DNA from 2 places in the Zhongshania guokunii genome. Region 1 is predicted to be linked to the other one. Evidence: predicted binding sites of a transcription regulator. Region 1 holds the regulator's gene; the other holds the start of a gene.
What was found. Region 1 encodes PhoB, which activates phosphate uptake and scavenging genes when phosphate is short. Its sites were predicted from a motif close to TGTCATAAANNTGTAACA; they were not measured.
Positions count from the first base shown of each region.

Region 1 (4,133 bases):
ATTATGACAACTTTGTGACAACAGCCCCAAATATCCTTTACCGCCAGCTTAAGCCACTTTTACTGCTGCAGATTTGGGAAAGACACAGCTAAAAACACTGCCGGTATTAGGCACACTACGGATACGCAATTCGGCTCGATGGCGAATAAGAACATGCTTAACAATGGCCAGACCCAGCCCAGTGCCGCCCGTATCAAGGGAGCGGCTTTGATCTACGCGGTAAAACCGCTCTGTTAAACGAGGGATATACTGGGGTTCAATGCCTATTCCGGTGTCTTCAACTTCAAAATAGGCATGGTAGTCATCTTGATACCAGCGCAAAATTATCTTGTCATTTTCACTGGTATAGCGCGCAGCATTGACCGCCAAATTAGAAAAAGCGCTGCGCAATTCATTGGCATTGCCATTTATTGCAATATTATCGTCACATTCAATCACAATATTCCGCGAGCCACTCGCTGCGGTCTCACTCTCTTCGCGAATCATTTCCATTAATGGCCGCAAGCGAATAACACTTTCATCAGCCAATTTTGGCACCGACTCTAAGCGCGACAGCAACATAAGGTCTTGGATTAATAAATTCATCCGCCGCGACTGTTGCAGCATTTGATTTACCGCCCTATCCCAGCGCGGATTTTCGCCACCGTGCTCAGAAAAAGTCTCTAGATAACCGTTAATCACAGTGAGTGGCGTGCGTAACTCATGGGAGACATTGGCAACAAAATCTTTACGCATTTGCTCTAAACGGTGGGTTCGAGTCACATCACGAGCAAACAATAGACGATTGCGCTTGCCAAAAAAACTGACACTAATACTGAGGTTGATCATGCCATTTACGGGGGAATTCATCTCCAGTGGCGCCTGATAGCGCTCTGCCTCAAAGTACCGTAAAAAGGCGGGACTGCGCAGCAGATTAACCAGCTGCCGGCCGGCATCTCCCTCTTGCCTTAGCCCAAGTAAATCGTGGGCGGAAGAGTTGCACCACTCGATATTGCCCTGGGGGTCGAGCATCACCACCGCGTCGGACATTGACGCAAATGAAGAGTGTAAATAATCAATCATTGCCTGCAGGCGATCACTGTCTTGACTAGAGTCTCGCTGCATTTGGTATATCACATCAAAAACTTGGCCCCACATCCCTATTGCCTCCGGCGGCTCTTCGCCGGTGCCGCTGTACAACCAATCCGACAGACGCTGCAATTGCTGCAATACACGGCCACAGATCAATATTGCGAGCACCAGCAGGGGCAATACCCCCAAGTCAAAAACAACGCAGGCCCCGGCCATTGCAAGCAATGGCACACTAAGCCGTAATAATTCTGTCTTCCAGCTGTAATACCGCATCATTTCGCGCTATGCGCAAACACCCGTGGTGGAAAAACGGTAGCCCGTTCCCCGAACTGTTTGAATTAAGAGGCCGCAGTCGCGAAGTTCGGTCTGCAGCGCCTTGCGAAGCCGCCGAATATGCACATCAACTGTGCGTTCTTCGACATAGACATTGGTTCCCCAAACTTGATCTAAAAGCTGGCCGCGACTATACGCCCGCTCTTGGTGGGTCATAAAGAACTTTAGTAATTTAAACTCGGTAGGCCCCATCTCTAATGGCGTGGCGTCAACAAACACCCGGTGACTGCTAGGGTCTAATTTCAGGCCTGCGACCTCGATGCTCTCCTCCTGCTCACGACTTGTCGAGCGCCGCATTATAGCTTTAATTCGCGCCATTAACTCCCGCGATGAAAACGGTTTGGTAATGTAGTCGTCGGCCCCCACATCCAAGCCCTGCACGCGATTGTCTTCATCGTCTTTGGCGGTCAGCATAATAACTAAAAGGTCGCGGGTCAGCTCATCTCTACGCAGGCGACGCAGTAATTCCAAGCCACTGGTAACCGGCATCATCCAATCTAGCAGCACCAAATCAGGTCGCCGATCCACTATAAGGCCATGTGCGTCCTGCGCATTGCTCGCTTCCAGACACTCATAGCCGGCCAACTCCAGTCCTACCCGTATCATTTCACGGATCGCAGCTTCGTCGTCGACGATCAATATGGTGCTTGCAGTCATCCCTTTAACCTTTTTTTGCGATATTTGTAAGCTGCATTAAAACGATTTTTAGTGACAATTTTATGACACTTCCAATTTTCCCAGCTTAATCAAACACTACCGTCTTATTTCCGTGAACCAAAACACGATCTTCGAGATGATTGCGCAGTGCCCGAGCAAGCACCGATTTTTCGACATCTTTACCAAGACGAACCAAATCGTCTTTGCTGTGCCGATGGGAAACCCGAATTACATCTTGCTCGATGATTGGCCCCTCATCGAGACGTTCGGTGACATAGTGACTGGTGGCGCCGATTAATTTAACACCGCGATCGAAGGCTTTCTGATAAGGGTTTGCACCGATAAATGACGGCAAGAAACTGTGATGGATGTTGATCATTCGCCCTGCGTAAGCCTGGCAAAATTCGGGCTGAATAATTTGCATATAGCGCGCTAATACCACGCAGTCTGCTTGGTATTCTTGGGCCAAGGCCATAATTTTAGCGTGGGCGGGTGCTTTGTTTTGCGGATCAATAGCAACGTATTCAAAGGGGATACCGTGCCATTCCACCATGCTACGCAGGTTTTCGTGATTGGATATAACACAGGGAATATCGCAGTCCAATTCACCACTGTGCCAGCGATGCAATATATCGGCAATACAGTGGGAGGCGTGACTGGCCAAAATAACCACCTTACGCTTAACCGCAGAGTCCACCAGCGCCCAGTGCATACCATACTCCTCGGCAATCGGTGCAAATGCCGCACGGCAGGCCTGCGCACTCACTTTCAGTGATTCGGCGCGAATTTCATTACGCATAAAAAACCAATTGCTCTCGGCATCGGCGTGATAATTTGCCTCGGTGAGCCAACCTCCCTGCTCTGCAACAAACTGACTAACGCGGGCTACTATCCCCACGCGATCTGGGCAGCTAATCACTAAACGATAAGTATGATCCATGTAAAACGCTCAATCCTTCATTAGACTTTATTTAATATACCGCGCAAAGCCTGCGGCAAATCTGCAGGTAAAACCACCGTTTTAGCATTGTCTGAAGAGGCCAAACGCAGCAGCGCTTCGGTGTATTTCTCGCCAAGCAAATAAAGCACAGGCAATTCTTCATTGCCCACCGCCTCAGACACTAGCGAAATAGCGGCGCCACTGGCTTTGGCAAGCACTACTTGGGCTTGCGCATCACGACGCGAGGCCTCTAAACGGCCATCAGCTTCCAAAATGGCCGCCTGTTTTTCACCCTCAGCTTTAGTCACCGCAGCGCGCCGCTGGCGCTCTGCCGCCGCTTGCTCTTCCATGGCCGCCTGCATCGTTGGCGAGGGGTTTATGTCCTGAATTTCTACTGTTTTCAGGGTAATCCCCCAATCGGCAATATCCTCAGATATAGCGGCTTTTAGTTTGGCTTTAATTTGGTCCCGCGACGACAGCGCCGAGTCCAGCGCCATCTCGCCAACAATAGAACGCAGCGCAGTTTGGACTAGGTTTTGAATTGCAAAAGTGTAGTTTTCAACGCCGTAAACCGCTTTTTCTGGTGCCACAATATTAATATAGGCGACCGCATTGGCAATAATCACCGCATTATCTTCGGTAATGACTTCTTGCGAGGGAATATCCAGCACAATGTCTTTGGTGGTCAACTTATAAGCCACCGAATCGATATACGGAATAATAAAATTTAAACCAGGATTTAAAGTAACGTGATACTTACCTAGGCGCTGAACGATATGTTTATAACCCTGCGGGACAGTTTTCACCCCTTTTAACAGGGTGATAACCACCAATATTGCCAATGCAATTACTACTGCCAAGCCATCCATCGCACACTTCCTTATCTTTGAATTTAAATACTTGCCATATGCCTACTTAGGCGCCACCGTGCGGACCGCGCACAATCAGTGTATTGCCTGAAATATCTTCCACACACACGCGATCGCCTACCGAAATTGGCTCCCGGCAAATAAACTGCCACTCGTCACTGCCCAACACCGGTATCGAAAAACGCATAGTACCGTGCTCCACCTCCGGCCCAATACGAATTACCATGCCCTCTTGCCCAATCACCTGCTCCCGCGACATACCA
Region 1 is NZ_JBFRYA010000021.1:18,389-22,521, forward strand. It holds gene phoR (phosphate regulon sensor histidine kinase PhoR) at 49-1,347, opposite strand; gene phoB (phosphate regulon transcriptional regulator PhoB) at 1,354-2,061, opposite strand; gene purU (formyltetrahydrofolate deformylase) at 2,147-3,001, opposite strand; gene AB4876_RS17485 (SPFH domain-containing protein) at 3,022-3,870, opposite strand; gene AB4876_RS17490 (NfeD family protein) at 3,917-4,133, opposite strand, start outside.

Region 2 (4,133 bases), on a different contig from region 1:
AGATCGGGCGACGGCACTACCGCACCATTGAGTAAAGTACTTGAATAGCGCTCACCTAAACCGCGAACAAATACATATTTGTCATCCACCAGGGTAACACCCGGCACACGGCGCAGCGCCGCTGCGACAGTCGAGTCACCGACTCGGCCGATTGCCTCTGAGGTCAAGAAGTCTATTGCGACCTCTTGCTCTAAACGCTCTATCACAACATTTTCAGCACTACTTTTAAGACGCCCAACGACGACGACTTCCTCTATCGGCTTGTTAAGAGCAAAGCCGTCAGAGCCGGCTTCCTGAGCCACTGCGCCTATCGCAAGGCTAAGTGCGCTGACGGTAAACGCAGGCAACACACCTTTTTTAATTACGTTTTTTTTCATGAGAAACGACCCACGTGCATAAATTGATCGGGTTTTAACAGAAAGGGCGCCGTAAGGCGCCCTCTGATTTACGGCTTAAGCTGAACCTGTTTTACTGCTTACTCGAACCAAAGCGGCTCACCGCGATTCGCAGGATCAATCCCGTAAGCCCAGCCAGCAGTCCAATCGTCATCCTTTACGACTGCGCCGAAAAATGCGCGACCAATAGGCGCTACCGTTGGCGCCGCACCGCCAATTTTCATATCAGCCACTGGCAGCGAAAAGAAACCGTCAAGAATATCTAGGTTGGCATTGCTAGCTGCTGTAGGGTCCTCGCCAGCCTCTAATGTCGTCAATGTTTGGCTATTTTCATTAAGGAATTCCAGCTGGGTCTTACCGCCAGGCAGCAAATCGCCTTTTGTAAGATCAGAGCAAGCGATGATAGAGCCTTCGATTTTAAGTACACCCTCAGCTGCGGCTTTCAAGCCTTCAGCACTTTCGATACGTACACAGTAGTTGTAATCGTCATCGCCAGTTAATACATCGCCTTGGTAGGCAGAAGTAATCAGGGCGTTTTGAATTATAGGGAAATGCGCTTCACGAATTCGCATGCCTGCACCTGGATCATGAGTCCCTAAGCCGGCCGCCGTGCCTGCAGGGCCATCATTAGAAGACATGATACAAGTCATGTTTTTAATCGTGGCCCGAGAGTTCAAGCCCCGCGCTACAAAATCGTCAATGGTGGCCTGATCCTTACTACTGTAGCTACCAATACCGTCAGATTCCACGCAGTGGTTACCATCTGTTTCTGACTGAATAACAAGTGCGTAATCAAAAGTACCGCTGTAACCTTCATCGATATCGATAGAGTCGTCACGAACATACATTGCAATGTAGTGGCTAATATTTACCGCACCGCCGAACATTTCAACGCCATCGTCATAGGTAGAATAGGCTTGCAAGAAATCAACCGTCGTACCTGAACCTACGGCATCGAAAGAAATACCGTTTAATTCATTACCTTCTTCAACCTGTGCGCCAGTGTGTTTAACGATGAAGTATTTCAGTGAGCCTGAGCTGTCGGCATTGTTCGCACCGCCGTAATGAGTCTGGCCACCACCAGCCTTACCTTCAGCAGCTACATGACAGCCAGATGCAGTTGTCGCCAAATCATTTGTCGCTGGACTACCGGTATAGGCACACTTATTCGTTAAACCAAAACCGTTGATGATCATGCCGCCCCAGGCCTGAACCTCTTCCGCGCCAACAGTGCCATCCACTGCATCAGATACAGAGGTAATAGTAATTGGCGCAGATGCGGTGCCTTCGGCAAAAATCTGAGAGCCGCGGTTGATTACTACGTAGTCATCTGAAGACTGAAAAGCCAGAGTTGTACCTGCTTCAATTTCAATTTTTGAACCGTCGCCACCTTTTTCGATGCCCGCAGCCACAAGGTCGGCATCGCTACTGTAGTTGCGGCCCACCACTAAACTGTCACGAAACACGTGAACACCGCCGTTGGCTAATTTGGTAAATACCACCGGAGTAGAAGGACCAATATCGATAGGGTTAGTCAGGCTAACGAAATCAGGACCATATACACAGTTAACACCGCTGTCGGCGCCCTGACGAGTAATTCCACCTGTAGTACTATAGCTCGCGCAGCCGTTGGCAGATGTGTTGCCGCCGTTGCCACCACCGGTACTGGTAGTAGTGCTATTGTTTTGCGCATTTATATTAATGTCGCCACCACCACCGCAGCCCGCAAGTACCATGGCAGCCGCCATCGTGCTTAAAGCAAAAATCTTTTTCATAAGAACTAATCTCCGGAACAGACTCTAAGGTTTTCTAGGTTTGTATTAATGGAGCGTATGTTAGGGAGACTTGGTGACAGATATATGAACCGTGTATTGCAGTTATATGACAGCGCGATAAGTTCGCTTATGCTGTAATAAAACTTCTGTTCGGGCAAGGATCTCTGATGACGGCAGAGTTTTGCAGCGAAGCGGTTACACTAAGAATTTAATTAGGGGGGAGTTTTGGCACGCAATATGAGTACGTCAAAAGCCATTGAAACGCCAACATTAAAAAAACGTTGGGTAATATCAATGTCGTGCAAAGGCTAAGCGGAAACACCTTATATATAGACTGGTTGCCGCTAAATACCTCTATACCAGAAGCACTTAGCTATTCAGAAAAATCTGGTGTTAGCGAATAAGGCTTTTCCGCTGCCGACTCATATTCGTCATATTCATTACTATTCACAGACTCAGCGATAGGCACCGCCCTGCTGCGCTCAAGCGAACGGCCATTTTGCACATTCAACTGCTTGTCACGCTTAATTGCGGCAACCACCGTATTGCTCACTAGCTCAAAAATATCCTTGCGATCATCGCGGTCGAATAAGTCGCCTTTTTCCGTTGAGCCAATCGTGGCCACCGTGCGACCAGTGATAAAATCTTGAAAGGAAATACCCAGCATGATGCGCTCATCGCTACCGCTAACCGACAACTGCACTCCTAATGTGCGTTTTTTGGCTGTGTAGGGCAGGTTTTCAATTTCTTTGGAACCGACCACCGCCATATTATAGGCGCCAATCATATTGCCAAACTCAAGATCCATACCGTAAATAGCGCTATTGGTATCACGTTCGATTACAACATAATCGTAATTACCAAAACTGAATCCATTGGAATACACCACAGTCTCGTTACTGGCGCAGGCAAATAAAAACAAAGCTGAAAATATCAGCGGCAGAATGGATTTCATTAATCGTCCTTTGGCACCCGAATTTGTCACAAACCAGCGGCCGTAGTGATAAGCCAACCAATCTCTTTAATGTAGCCTCTCGCAACAAGCACATAGTATTCCAGCTTGCTGTATAGCTATCTTATTAAGCGGCGGTAAGTCTACTACGATCTCGTATTGTATCGTAGGCCCTCTACTAAATTGACCGCCCATCCAAGCAGTGCCGGCGACCGTCAAGAGACTCGAAAAAATGCTAATTCATTCTATTTTTCAATAGCTTAAAACAACAAAAAAACACCCAACGGCACTGCATAGGTATAAATACAGCATGGAATAATTTTATTCTTCCGCCAATACTGATAGATTAGTCAATAAATATTGAATTAGATGGCCTACGCACAATAAAATTAGGATTTACAGACTATGAGTTCTCTCTACGCCAATTACGACCCAACCAAAGCCATTGTTCAAGCCGACCCCTACCCCTATTACGCCTACCTTCGCGAACACGAACCGGTTAAGTACATCCCTGAAATGAATGCCTATGCCGTCAGCCGCCACAGCGACGTGCAAGCGGTACTGCGTAATCACGAGCAATTCTCGTCAGGCCCTTTAATTCAGCTGGCCTTCGGCGATTTCAACCCTGCGCCCGATTCACCTTACTTACTGGCGAGCGATCCTCCAGACCACACTCGCTTGCGCAATTTAGTGAACAAAGCCTTTTCAAAGCGGATGCTGGACAGCAAACGCACCGAAATTGTCGCGATTGTTAAACAATTGCTCGATGAAGCCTCAGAGAACGAAGAATTTGATGTTATTGAAGAGTTCTCATCACCGCTGCCGGTCCATATCATCGGTCAAATCATGGGTATTGAAACAGAGATGCGCGCAGATTTTCGGCGCTGGTCTAATAATGTCACCGCCGGCGGCAATGCGGCGGCATTAACCGATGCCCAGCGCGCAGAAATGCGCCAAGACACCGAAGATTTCCGAGATTACTTCCTAAAGCGCATAGCCGAAGTTCGGAAA
Region 2 is NZ_JBFRYA010000013.1:42,625-46,757, forward strand. It holds gene AB4876_RS14235 (TonB-dependent receptor domain-containing protein) at 1-377, opposite strand, end outside; gene AB4876_RS14240 (beta-helix domain-containing protein) at 476-2,170, opposite strand; gene AB4876_RS14245 (hypothetical protein) at 2,544-3,125, opposite strand; gene AB4876_RS14250 (cytochrome P450) at 3,528-4,133, shown strand, end outside.
Region 2: the regulator PhoB is predicted to act here: its motif matches at 2,265-2,282, upstream of AB4876_RS14240 (beta-helix domain-containing protein).